One region of the Acidithrix sp. C25 genome, then DNA from elsewhere that is predicted to be linked to it. Evidence: riboswitches for the same ligand, from Rfam matches in the RefSeq annotation. Region 1 holds a riboswitch; each other region holds the start of a gene.

Region 1 (3,207 bases):
AGAGTTGATAGAGGTTATTTGGGACAAGAGAACCTTGGCCAAATGTTTGACTGAGAAGGTCTGATGTGGATTCCGATCACATTTACCTCAATTGCCTTGACTTTTTCTAACTCGATTTTTTCTAACTCGACTTTTTTATCTCGGCTCGGTGTTCAGAGTCGGGCTTCGTTTGTCAAGGCGACAACCGATAAGGGCTCTTTATCTTTTTTGAAGTGTCGATCCAAAGTGCTTACGGTCACATATAACCCGAGTGCTACCATAGCGCCAACTACGAATCCTAAGTTATCTTTTCCAATGGTGCCATTGCCAAATGGGCCACTAAAGACCGAAGAGTTGGTCAATGCTAATCCTGCGAATGTCCCTGTAATCCAAGATACGAACGAATTCCAACGACTGATGAAACCACTTTTTTGGATCATGGAGCCATTTTCGGCAATGATTCCGATTGCAAAGACGACGGCCCATGAGCTAATTGGCACAGCTAAGAGTTCCACCAGACTCACCAAGGTTGTAAGGATCGGTCCTGGTTTTGTTACAATCCAAGCTCCCAATGCGACGACTATAGCAGCATCAACGAACACGGTCTTGGTGCGCTTGGTCCGAATGCCAAGAGCCAGTAGGCTTAGGCCCGAAGAATAAAGGCCAAGGATCATTTGGGCTATCAATCCAGCAATAGCCAGTGTGATATATGGGCCAACCATCCAAGTTGGAAGTAAGACGCCAAGAGCGTGTATTGGATTTTCACTTCCAGCCAACGAAGGAATCGACTTGGCGAGCAGATAGCCAAAGATTATTAATATCGAAAATGGGATCCCAGCTCCCAGCGCTGTGTAAATCGTTACTTTAAACGAAGGTTCAGTTCGTCGAAGATATCGGGAATAGTCAGCGCTTGCATTTAGCCAAGAAATCCCTCCACTTGCTGCAATTATTGAGGCTGATGCCAAAACTGAGGTGAGTGGCGCGGGATGCGCTTGATTAGAGACGCCCAGGGCGGTTTTGTTACCGACTTCCAATATTAGTAAGACTGTAGCTGACCCGAAGATCCATGCAATGATCTTTTGAATAGTGACTATCGCTCTATGGCCTAGGCGACTGGCTAATAAGGAGATAATTGTTATGGCGGTGAGGATCAGAATGGATAATTCATTTTTGTGGCTAGAAGAGTGGCTACCAAGGAATGATTCGATGGCTTCGGTCGCAATGACTGCTGTAATTGTCTCCCAACCCAATAGGCTGAGCCAACTAGCGAAGGCGGGTCCTTTGTTGAATTTGTTGCCGAAGACTCTTACGGACAGGCCGAGCATGGGTTCGCCGTAACGTTTTCCCGAGATGCTCAGTAGACCAACTGGAATGAATGATCCAATTGACGCGATTATCGCGAGGATGATCGCTTGGAGGGGATCGAGTGCCATTGCGGCCATTATTGCCCCGTATACGACGGCAACGAGTCCGATGTTCGCAGCCATCCAAATCCAGATCAGATCTCGAGGTTTTGAGATTCGGTCATGGTCGTAGATAGCTCCAAGACCGTAGGTCTCGGGCTTCCATCTTTGGTTTGGAGTTGTCTTTGACAACTGCTGACTTTCTAGTGACGTCTTTACTCTCGAAAGAAGTGACACAGTTATACCCTTAAGGTTGACTACCGCTTCCAGGGGTAGTTTACGAAATCATCGAGGCCGGTCTCCTGGCTTGCGGATCAAACGTCACTGTTCGCCTTCCCGAGGAATTCTCAGTGGCATATTGAACATAGACTCTCCGTTTACAGTGGCGGGCCCGCCTAGGAGTTTCACCTAGTTCCCGATTCTCCCTCGGTCAAAGACCGATTTGGGCACCTCGTGACAACGTAGTAGAGACGATACCATTCACTAGGCGCTTGCGCAAATCTTTAAAGGCAGTAATTTGATCTATTGGGGACTTGAAGCTTTGGATAGTACGACTTTTTGGCGTTGACCCTGAAGATCTAATGTATCCAATTGACTATTTTGTCTTGGTCTGAGCGAAGGGCCTTATGTGGGTTTTGATATAAGCGATATCGGGGGTTTCACGGTTCCACCAAGGCGTGATTAGTACCACGGATTTATTGAGGCCGGGATTGGTGACATGCCAGCGCCTGTCTAACTCTTTTATCTAGACCTCAATGCAACGGGTAGATAGCTGAACTGAGGGAAGTTATTACTTTAGGCAACCTGATTGCGATGAAACCCACAGAGGCTTCGCAAGTTTGCATGGTAGTTAGTCAAAAGTAACAGACCTAGTAGTCCAATAGATTCCCCTTGAGCAGTCTTATGTCAGCGGTACTGTCGCCTATTTCTACGGTAGTGCTGGCGGGTCCCCACGGTTAAAGATTAGGTAGGTGACCTTCTTGTTTGGTCGCTAGATATTGGCAGAGCAATGTTTTACATCTTTGCCCTAGAGTTTTTCTTCTTTTAGTGCTGATCTAGTTTGGGGGAGGGAGTAGTGGATTATCCAGATAGTTGCAATGTCATTTTAACTCACCGCTTCTATCCCCCCACCTCAGTTGCCCGTCGACAAGTTGCCAGACGAGCCGACAAGCAGCCTCTCGCCTTAAGTCTTTTCCGTAGGTGGCAAGAAGGGCTGCTTTGATGCGATCTTGGTCCGCATGGACGGTACCGATCGAGACATTCATAGCTTTGGCTATTGCTTCAGGGCTTGCACCATCGTGAAATCGACGGAGAAGCTCAAGGTAACGCTTGCTAAGGTTCAGCCGATAACGGATCGTACGGCGCGACCACGTTGACCAAATTTGACTTGTTATGGCATCAAGCTCTTGGGTGGGAATGGCCCTGAGAACCTCGTCGCCTTTGGCGAAGAGTTCCTCAAGTAAGTGCTTCGAGCTTTGGGAGAGCTCAAAGTTGCCGGGAAGGGGCCGATCATTGATGTCGGAGAGGTGTCGTGCCGCTAGCGAGCGTGAAAGATGGCGTTGGCCACTGCTGATATCACCAACTGCAATGCCAAAGTCCCCCCAGTCTAAATTGTCTCGGTCTATAAAACCTAGTGCGCCAACGCCGATAACATCGCCCACCTCGTTGGCGCGAGCTACACTGGAAAGAGCTAGGATATTTCTACCTTGTGAAACCAGTTCAGCAACGCCGGCGGCTCCTTGAAGCGCGCGTCCTTCTCGACTTAAAACAAGGTCGCAGCAGACGATTTCGGCGGGATAGTCAACGGACTCTTCAATCCGAGAGA
Region 2 (3,207 bases), on a different contig from region 1:
TGTTCTTGAAGAAGGTGCTATGTTGAGATTTGATAATACGTACATAGACCGAGAGGCACAAGTTTTGGGAAGTATTTGCTCCTTGTGCAAAACGTAGCACCTATGACGTAGCACCTATGACGTAGTGCCTATGACGTAGTGCCTTTGATTTACTCCTTGGATCTTGGTCCACCTGGATGACTAATGCTGGTGGTTGCGAGTTAGCTTTTGCTATCAATTGGTTCGAACTTTTGGAAGCTGAGATTGAAGAGTTGCATTTCAAATCAGAGAGTTAAACGATAATTGGAATTTGACTTTTCTTGCCAAACGTCCCTGTCCGAAGAAGAAGCCAGAGTTGATAGAGGTTATTTGGGACAAGAGAACCTTGGCCAAATGTTTGACTGAGAAGGTCTGATGTGGATTCCGATCACATTTACCTCAATTGCCTTGACTTTTTCTAACTCGATTTTTTCTAACTCGACTTTTTTATCTCGGCTCGGTGTTCAGAGTCGGGCTTCGTTTGTCAAGGCGACAACCGATAAGGGCTCTTTATCTTTTTTGAAGTGTCGATCCAAAGTGCTTACGGTCACATATAACCCGAGTGCTACCATAGCGCCAACTACGAATCCTAAGTTATCTTTTCCAATGGTGCCATTGCCAAATGGGCCACTAAAGACCGAAGAGTTGGTCAATGCTAATCCTGCGAATGTCCCTGTAATCCAAGATACGAACGAATTCCAACGACTGATGAAACCACTTTTTTGGATCATGGAGCCATTTTCGGCAATGATTCCGATTGCAAAGACGACGGCCCATGAGCTAATTGGCACAGCTAAGAGTTCCACCAGACTCACCAAGGTTGTAAGGATCGGTCCTGGTTTTGTTACAATCCAAGCTCCCAATGCGACGACTATAGCAGCATCAACGAACACGGTCTTGGTGCGCTTGGTCCGAATGCCAAGAGCCAGTAGGCTTAGGCCCGAAGAATAAAGGCCAAGGATCATTTGGGCTATCAATCCAGCAATAGCCAGTGTGATATATGGGCCAACCATCCAAGTTGGAAGTAAGACGCCAAGAGCGTGTATTGGATTTTCACTTCCAGCCAACGAAGGAATCGACTTGGCGAGCAGATAGCCAAAGATTATTAATATCGAAAATGGGATCCCAGCTCCCAGCGCTGTGTAAATCGTTACTTTAAACGAAGGTTCAGTTCGTCGAAGATATCGGGAATAGTCAGCGCTTGCATTTAGCCAAGAAATCCCTCCACTTGCTGCAATTATTGAGGCTGATGCCAAAACTGAGGTGAGTGGCGCGGGATGCGCTTGATTAGAGACGCCCAGGGCGGTTTTGTTACCGACTTCCAATATTAGTAAGACTGTAGCTGACCCGAAGATCCATGCAATGATCTTTTGAATAGTGACTATCGCTCTATGGCCTAGGCGACTGGCTAATAAGGAGATAATTGTTATGGCGGTGAGGATCAGAATGGATAATTCATTTTTGTGGCTAGAAGAGTGGCTACCAAGGAATGATTCGATGGCTTCGGTCGCAATGACTGCTGTAATTGTCTCCCAACCCAATAGGCTGAGCCAACTAGCGAAGGCGGGTCCTTTGTTGAATTTGTTGCCGAAGACTCTTACGGACAGGCCGAGCATGGGTTCGCCGTAACGTTTTCCCGAGATGCTCAGTAGACCAACTGGAATGAATGATCCAATTGACGCGATTATCGCGAGGATGATCGCTTGGAGGGGATCGAGTGCCATTGCGGCCATTATTGCCCCGTATACGACGGCAACGAGTCCGATGTTCGCAGCCATCCAAATCCAGATCAGATCTCGAGGTTTTGAGATTCGGTCATGGTCGTAGATAGCTCCAAGACCGTAGGTCTCGGGCTTCCATCTTTGGTTTGGAGTTGTCTTTGACAACTGCTGACTTTCTAGTGACGTCTTTACTCTCGAAAGAAGTGACACAGTTATACCCTTAAGGTTGACTACCGCTTCCAGGGGTAGTTTACGAAATCATCGAGGCCGGTCTCCTGGCTTGCGGATCAAACGTCACTGTTCGCCTTCCCGAGGAATTCTCAGTGGCATATTGAACATAGACTCTCCGTTTACAGTGGCGGGCCCGCCTAGGAGTTTCACCTAGTTCCCGATTCTCCCTCGGTCAAAGACCGATTTGGGCACCTCGTGACAACGTAGTAGAGACGATACCATTCACTAGGCGCTTGCGCAAATCTTTAAAGGCAGTAATTTGATCTATTGGGGACTTGAAGCTTTGGATAGTACGACTTTTTGGCGTTGACCCTGAAGATCTAATGTATCCAATTGACTATTTTGTCTTGGTCTGAGCGAAGGGCCTTATGTGGGTTTTGATATAAGCGATATCGGGGGTTTCACGGTTCCACCAAGGCGTGATTAGTACCACGGATTTATTGAGGCCGGGATTGGTGACATGCCAGCGCCTGTCTAACTCTTTTATCTAGACCTCAATGCAACGGGTAGATAGCTGAACTGAGGGAAGTTATTACTTTAGGCAACCTGATTGCGATGAAACCCACAGAGGCTTCGCAAGTTTGCATGGTAGTTAGTCAAAAGTAACAGACCTAGTAGTCCAATAGATTCCCCTTGAGCAGTCTTATGTCAGCGGTACTGTCGCCTATTTCTACGGTAGTGCTGGCGGGTCCCCACGGTTAAAGATTAGGTAGGTGACCTTCTTGTTTGGTCGCTAGATATTGGCAGAGCAATGTTTTACATCTTTGCCCTAGAGTTTTTCTTCTTTTAGTGCTGATCTAGTTTGGGGGAGGGAGTAGTGGATTATCCAGATAGTTGCAATGTCATTTTAACTCACCGCTTCTATCCCCCCACCTCAGTTGCCCGTCGACAAGTTGCCAGACGAGCCGACAAGCAGCCTCTCGCCTTAAGTCTTTTCCGTAGGTGGCAAGAAGGGCTGCTTTGATGCGATCTTGGTCCGCATGGACGGTACCGATCGAGACATTCATAGCTTTGGCTATTGCTTCAGGGCTTGCACCATCGTGAAATCGACGGAGAAGCTCAAGGTAACGCTTGCTAAGGTTCAGCCGATAACGGATCGTACGGCGCGACCACGTTGACCAAATTTGACTTGTTATGGCATCAAGCTCTTGGGTGGGAATGGCCCTGAGAACCTCGTCGCCTTTGGCGAAGAGTTCCTCAAGTAAGTGCTTCGAGCTTTGGGAGAGCTCAAAGTTGC
Region 3 (3,207 bases), on a different contig from region 1:
AGTCAGAACCTCCTCCACGTGCTGAACTAGAGAACGGCGCCCAAGTGCTAAGTATGTTGCAAAGGTCTCCCTCTTCCATCCCCTTGGAACCAACCCGAACAAGGCTATCGGAGCGGCTAGAGCAGCCAAATAACGAAGGCCCCCCGCCTTGGTGTCGCTCCAAAAGATCTCTTGCGCAAAATTGGCGTATCTACCATAGTGCACCAAAGGATGAATTGGGGATGGCAATTCACCAATTGTGGAATCTAAAAGGTAACCACCCACTATTCCCATTGCCCTTGAAACACTAGAGTTTGCTCCAACCCTAATGCGTAGGCCCTTGGCCATTTTCTTCTTCTGTCTCGCATAAAAAACCATCGTAAATCCCAACTCAAACCCCTAGGCCACGACTAAACGGCGCAACCTGATTCAAACAATCAACAAATCCTCAAAAAATTAAGCGACAAACGAACAGCGAGGAGCCACTAACGACGCCAATCTACCGAATAGCGCTTAGGAAAAATCCAACCTCAAAGGCGACCCCGGCAGCCCCAAGAACATCACCGGTGACTCCACCTAGGCAAGACCGCGCACGCCAAACAACCAAAATAGCCAACAGCGAGCCAAAAACAATGCCAACAAGCGGCCTTGCTCCTTCCAAAAGAGTCATAACGGCGACAATTGCAACGACCTCTACAATCAAAACAGCCATTATCGATTTAGTTTCTGACTCCTTGGTCAGACCAAAGACCCCAATCATCGAATTAGATCGAGCTGGCTTTTGGGAGATGACCAAAAGAGCCATTATTGCCCTAGAGAGGCCATAACCGCCAATGATCAACGCGCCAAAGCCAAAAGATGAACTCAGATATGAAAATCTAAGCAAAAGTACGGTTCCGACCGTGATCGCACCAAAGGCACCGATTTGAGGCTCTGCCATCACCAAGAGGCGTTTTTCTCGTGACAACGGCGCGATCAGACCATCGCCACAATCGGCCACCCCATCCAAATGAAGCCCACCGGTTATAACTACATCTACCCCAACCAAGACGCCACCAAATGGTATGACACCCAAAAATGGGTGGACCAAAAGAGAAACGATCACAATAACCAAACCAAGCAGCATCCCTACTATCGGAAACACAGCAAGTGATCCCCGGGAGAGGCGACCTCGAGTGGGAAAGATCGATAAAAAACTAAGTGATGCAAAAAAACTTCTCATCGTCAACTATCACGACCGATGGTCAGCTCCACCATGGAAGCTCAAGAGACATCAGACGATTAGCGACAACTAAGAATGCTTGATCAGCTATGTTGGAGATCTCACCGGACAAAAGACCAACCTTGTCAACAAAGTCAAATGTTGTAGTTGATTCAGGATGAACGCCCGCACCGACGACCTCCCCAACTACGACGATTGGAACATGTCTATTTCCAAGAGCGCTACAAAGTCTCTCAATCGGAGCGCAAAAGTCCTGGTATCGCACTAACCAGGTACCTATTGAATCAATTAAAAGTGGTTTAGTGGCATTGACGATTAGATCGACGAGTTGATCTCCCGACTCCAATTCAATAGTTGACATCCAATAGGCGCGCCGAGATTGGTGCCTGGCAATACGATCATTGATGTCATTGGATTGGCCCAGTGTTGCGACATAGGTGCAGCGCTGACCGTAGCGCTCCATCCACTTCTGGGCTATATCACTCTTACCTGATCGCGTTCCTCCAAAGAATACAACCAGTTCCTTATCTACTTTCAAGATGTCCTCGCATCTCGCGACCCCATGGGCGCGAACTATTTTTTAGGTCAAATCAGGTATCCTGGCTCCGTTTCATCACCTTCGCACAACCTTCCAGATGAGATTTTCATCCGTGGCATTGCTGTGCGATGCTCCACGTTACAGTTGCGGGACAGCGCGGGCATTTCACCCAACTTCCCTGAAATTCCAATTTCATACTACCGTTTAGAAGTATGGGAATTGCAGATTCAATCGTATTACTAAACACAGGTCACGGAAAAGGAAAGTCTTCGGCGGCTTTTGGAGTCATGTCACGTGGATGGGCGCGTGGATGGCGAGTAGTTGTCGTTCAATTTATCAAGTCAGGCAAATACAAAACCGGTGAAAAAAAACTTGCTGACACACTGGGAATTGAGTGGCACACCCTAGGGGATGGCTTCACGTGGGAATCGACCGATCTTGATGAAACCGCCGCTAAAGGACGCCACGCCTTTGGCGTCGCTAGAGACCTCCTTATCAGCGGCGACTACGACCTGATAATTCTCGACGAGCTTACCTACGCCATAAAGTACGATTGGGTGCGTGAAGATGAGGTTATCTCAGCGATAACAAACCGCGCGAAAAAGACAAATGTTGTCATCACCGGACGCGATGCAACAGATGGGTTGATAGAAATAGCCGACACTGTTACCGAAATGCGCAAGATCAAACACGCATACGACCAGGGAATCAGGGCAAAGAAAGGCATTGAGTTTTGATGGTGACCCGAAATTACTGCGGCCAATTTAATTCTTCATCAAAATGACCCAGGAGACAAAAATCCCAGACAATGACTTTAGATCATTCCTTATCGCTGGTTCGGCATCAGGAGTTGGCAAGACATCTATCTCAATTGGAATAATGGCTTTACTAAAAAAAGCTGGCTATCGAGTCGGAGCTGCAAAAGTTGGACCAGATTTCATAGACCCCTCTTATCATCAAATCGCAACGGGACGCCCAAGCTACAACTTGGATTCGTTTATGACGGGGAGAGATGGCGTATCGACCTCCTTTTATCGCGCATGCGAAGACAACGACGTCGTTGTCGTAGAGGGTGTAATGGGACTCTTCGACGGCTCTGACAAGCTAGGAATCGACGAAAAAACAATCAAAGGAGATCCCCCCAGGTTAGGATCACACCACTCAACCTACGAGATATCTAAAATCTTGAACTTACCGATAGTCTTAGTCCTAGACGGCAGGGGTCAGTCTCAATCCATTGGGGCCCAAGCATCTGGATTTATCGAGCATGCAAGAAAGGCCAGTGGCGACTCCAATATAATTGGGGTGATAGTCAATAAGACCAAGAGTTCCCGCCATCAACAGCTGATGGATGGTGCCTTTAGCAACCTGGGAATCAGATGCTTTGGGCATATTCCCTATGGTTCGCTCCCGAATCTAGAATCGCGCCACCTAGGTCTTATACCAGCCCTCGAGCGCTTAGAAATGG
Region 4 (3,207 bases), on a different contig from region 1:
AAACAATGCCAACAAGCGGCCTTGCTCCTTCCAAAAGAGTCATAACGGCGACAATTGCAACGACCTCTACAATCAAAACAGCCATTATCGATTTAGTTTCTGACTCCTTGGTCAGACCAAAGACCCCAATCATCGAATTAGATCGAGCTGGCTTTTGGGAGATGACCAAAAGAGCCATTATTGCCCTAGAGAGGCCATAACCGCCAATGATCAACGCGCCAAAGCCAAAAGATGAACTCAGATATGAAAATCTAAGCAAAAGTACGGTTCCGACCGTGATCGCACCAAAGGCACCGATTTGAGGCTCTGCCATCACCAAGAGGCGTTTTTCTCGTGACAACGGCGCGATCAGACCATCGCCACAATCGGCCACCCCATCCAAATGAAGCCCACCGGTTATAACTACATCTACCCCAACCAAGACGCCACCAAATGGTATGACACCCAAAAATGGGTGGACCAAAAGAGAAACGATCACAATAACCAAACCAAGCAGCATCCCTACTATCGGAAACACAGCAAGTGATCCCCGGGAGAGGCGACCTCGAGTGGGAAAGATCGATAAAAAACTAAGTGATGCAAAAAAACTTCTCATCGTCAACTATCACGACCGATGGTCAGCTCCACCATGGAAGCTCAAGAGACATCAGACGATTAGCGACAACTAAGAATGCTTGATCAGCTATGTTGGAGATCTCACCGGACAAAAGACCAACCTTGTCAACAAAGTCAAATGTTGTAGTTGATTCAGGATGAACGCCCGCACCGACGACCTCCCCAACTACGACGATTGGAACATGTCTATTTCCAAGAGCGCTACAAAGTCTCTCAATCGGAGCGCAAAAGTCCTGGTATCGCACTAACCAGGTACCTATTGAATCAATTAAAAGTGGTTTAGTGGCATTGACGATTAGATCGACGAGTTGATCTCCCGACTCCAATTCAATAGTTGACATCCAATAGGCGCGCCGAGATTGGTGCCTGGCAATACGATCATTGATGTCATTGGATTGGCCCAGTGTTGCGACATAGGTGCAGCGCTGACCGTAGCGCTCCATCCACTTCTGGGCTATATCACTCTTACCTGATCGCGTTCCTCCAAAGAATACAACCAGTTCCTTATCTACTTTCAAGATGTCCTCGCATCTCGCGACCCCATGGGCGCGAACTATTTTTTAGGTCAAATCAGGTATCCTGGCTCCGTTTCATCACCTTCGCACAACCTTCCAGATGAGATTTTCATCCGTGGCATTGCTGTGCGATGCTCCACGTTACAGTTGCGGGACAGCGCGGGCATTTCACCCAACTTCCCTGAAATTCCAATTTCATACTACCGTTTAGAAGTATGGGAATTGCAGATTCAATCGTATTACTAAACACAGGTCACGGAAAAGGAAAGTCTTCGGCGGCTTTTGGAGTCATGTCACGTGGATGGGCGCGTGGATGGCGAGTAGTTGTCGTTCAATTTATCAAGTCAGGCAAATACAAAACCGGTGAAAAAAAACTTGCTGACACACTGGGAATTGAGTGGCACACCCTAGGGGATGGCTTCACGTGGGAATCGACCGATCTTGATGAAACCGCCGCTAAAGGACGCCACGCCTTTGGCGTCGCTAGAGACCTCCTTATCAGCGGCGACTACGACCTGATAATTCTCGACGAGCTTACCTACGCCATAAAGTACGATTGGGTGCGTGAAGATGAGGTTATCTCAGCGATAACAAACCGCGCGAAAAAGACAAATGTTGTCATCACCGGACGCGATGCAACAGATGGGTTGATAGAAATAGCCGACACTGTTACCGAAATGCGCAAGATCAAACACGCATACGACCAGGGAATCAGGGCAAAGAAAGGCATTGAGTTTTGATGGTGACCCGAAATTACTGCGGCCAATTTAATTCTTCATCAAAATGACCCAGGAGACAAAAATCCCAGACAATGACTTTAGATCATTCCTTATCGCTGGTTCGGCATCAGGAGTTGGCAAGACATCTATCTCAATTGGAATAATGGCTTTACTAAAAAAAGCTGGCTATCGAGTCGGAGCTGCAAAAGTTGGACCAGATTTCATAGACCCCTCTTATCATCAAATCGCAACGGGACGCCCAAGCTACAACTTGGATTCGTTTATGACGGGGAGAGATGGCGTATCGACCTCCTTTTATCGCGCATGCGAAGACAACGACGTCGTTGTCGTAGAGGGTGTAATGGGACTCTTCGACGGCTCTGACAAGCTAGGAATCGACGAAAAAACAATCAAAGGAGATCCCCCCAGGTTAGGATCACACCACTCAACCTACGAGATATCTAAAATCTTGAACTTACCGATAGTCTTAGTCCTAGACGGCAGGGGTCAGTCTCAATCCATTGGGGCCCAAGCATCTGGATTTATCGAGCATGCAAGAAAGGCCAGTGGCGACTCCAATATAATTGGGGTGATAGTCAATAAGACCAAGAGTTCCCGCCATCAACAGCTGATGGATGGTGCCTTTAGCAACCTGGGAATCAGATGCTTTGGGCATATTCCCTATGGTTCGCTCCCGAATCTAGAATCGCGCCACCTAGGTCTTATACCAGCCCTCGAGCGCTTAGAAATGGTTGCGACCCAAATCGACCAAATAGCCGATCGCCTCAGCCAATCCATCAACATCGAAGAGATCTTAGAGAAATCAACGTCAGTGGCTCGACCGAGCCAACTTCGGCTCAAGGATAAAGCACTTGGTGCTCATTTAGCGGCGCCAAGGAATTTGGCCCCAAGGTCAAAACCCTTACCGATTGCCATGACCATAGGAGCGGCATTTTCCTTTATGTACCAAGAAAATATCGACCTGATCAATGAAGCTGGCGGCCAAATCGTTCCATTTGATCCCTCAAGAGAGGCCTTCCCTAAAGATGCAGTTGGACTCATAGCCTCTGGAGGATTTCCTCAACTTTACCCAAGAGAGATCACAAACAGCGCTGGCCTATCTTTGGAACTTCAAAGACGACATCTCGATGGAATGCCGATATGGGCTGAATGCGGTGGTTTGATGTGGCTCACCCAAGCAATCGACGAGATCCCGTCAATCGGACTCCTAGATTGCAAATGCGCGATGACAAAAAAACTAACCCTAGGCTACAAAAAAGCGACGGCCACCGTCGAGAACCTACTCTTTGAGGCTGGATCAACGATCTACGGCCATGAATTTCACTACTCTAGGATCG

What was found. A riboswitch is a leader RNA that binds a small molecule or an ion and turns the genes downstream of it on or off. The one in region 1 is predicted to bind cobalamin.
Region 2: another riboswitch for cobalamin. It lies ahead of ACIDITHRIX25_RS000000103240 (purine-cytosine permease family protein); the one in region 1 lies ahead of ACIDITHRIX25_RS85730 (purine-cytosine permease family protein).
Region 3: another riboswitch for cobalamin. It lies ahead of ACIDITHRIX25_RS77085 (bifunctional adenosylcobinamide kinase/adenosylcobinamide-phosphate guanylyltransferase); the one in region 1 lies ahead of ACIDITHRIX25_RS85730 (purine-cytosine permease family protein).
Region 4: another riboswitch for cobalamin. It lies ahead of ACIDITHRIX25_RS94545 (bifunctional adenosylcobinamide kinase/adenosylcobinamide-phosphate guanylyltransferase); the one in region 1 lies ahead of ACIDITHRIX25_RS85730 (purine-cytosine permease family protein).

The regions. Positions count from the first base shown of each region.
Region 1 covers NZ_CAJHCI020000008.1:91,106-94,312, reverse strand. Annotated here, with positions in the region: gene ACIDITHRIX25_RS85730 (purine-cytosine permease family protein) at 153-1,619, opposite strand; cobalamin riboswitch at 1,658-1,851, opposite strand; gene ACIDITHRIX25_RS85725 (hypothetical protein) at 2,483-3,207, opposite strand, start outside.
Region 2 covers NZ_CAJHCI020000004.1:91,436-94,642, reverse strand. Annotated here, with positions in the region: gene ACIDITHRIX25_RS000000103240 (purine-cytosine permease family protein) at 483-1,949, opposite strand; cobalamin riboswitch at 1,988-2,181, opposite strand; gene ACIDITHRIX25_RS000000103235 (hypothetical protein) at 2,813-3,207, opposite strand, start outside.
Region 3 covers NZ_CAJHCI020000010.1:304,617-307,823, forward strand. Annotated here, with positions in the region: gene ACIDITHRIX25_RS77075 (CobD/CbiB family cobalamin biosynthesis protein) at 1-357, opposite strand, end outside; gene ACIDITHRIX25_RS77080 (adenosylcobinamide-GDP ribazoletransferase) at 479-1,201, opposite strand; gene ACIDITHRIX25_RS77085 (bifunctional adenosylcobinamide kinase/adenosylcobinamide-phosphate guanylyltransferase) at 1,224-1,739, opposite strand; cobalamin riboswitch at 1,774-1,948, opposite strand; gene ACIDITHRIX25_RS77090 (cob(I)yrinic acid a,c-diamide adenosyltransferase) at 2,027-2,476, shown strand; gene ACIDITHRIX25_RS77095 (cobyrinic acid a,c-diamide synthase CobB) at 2,520-3,207, shown strand, end outside.
Region 4 covers NZ_CAJHCI020000002.1:305,223-308,429, forward strand. Annotated here, with positions in the region: gene ACIDITHRIX25_RS94540 (adenosylcobinamide-GDP ribazoletransferase) at 1-595, opposite strand, end outside; gene ACIDITHRIX25_RS94545 (bifunctional adenosylcobinamide kinase/adenosylcobinamide-phosphate guanylyltransferase) at 618-1,133, opposite strand; cobalamin riboswitch at 1,168-1,342, opposite strand; gene ACIDITHRIX25_RS94550 (cob(I)yrinic acid a,c-diamide adenosyltransferase) at 1,421-1,870, shown strand; gene ACIDITHRIX25_RS94555 (cobyrinic acid a,c-diamide synthase CobB) at 1,914-3,207, shown strand, end outside.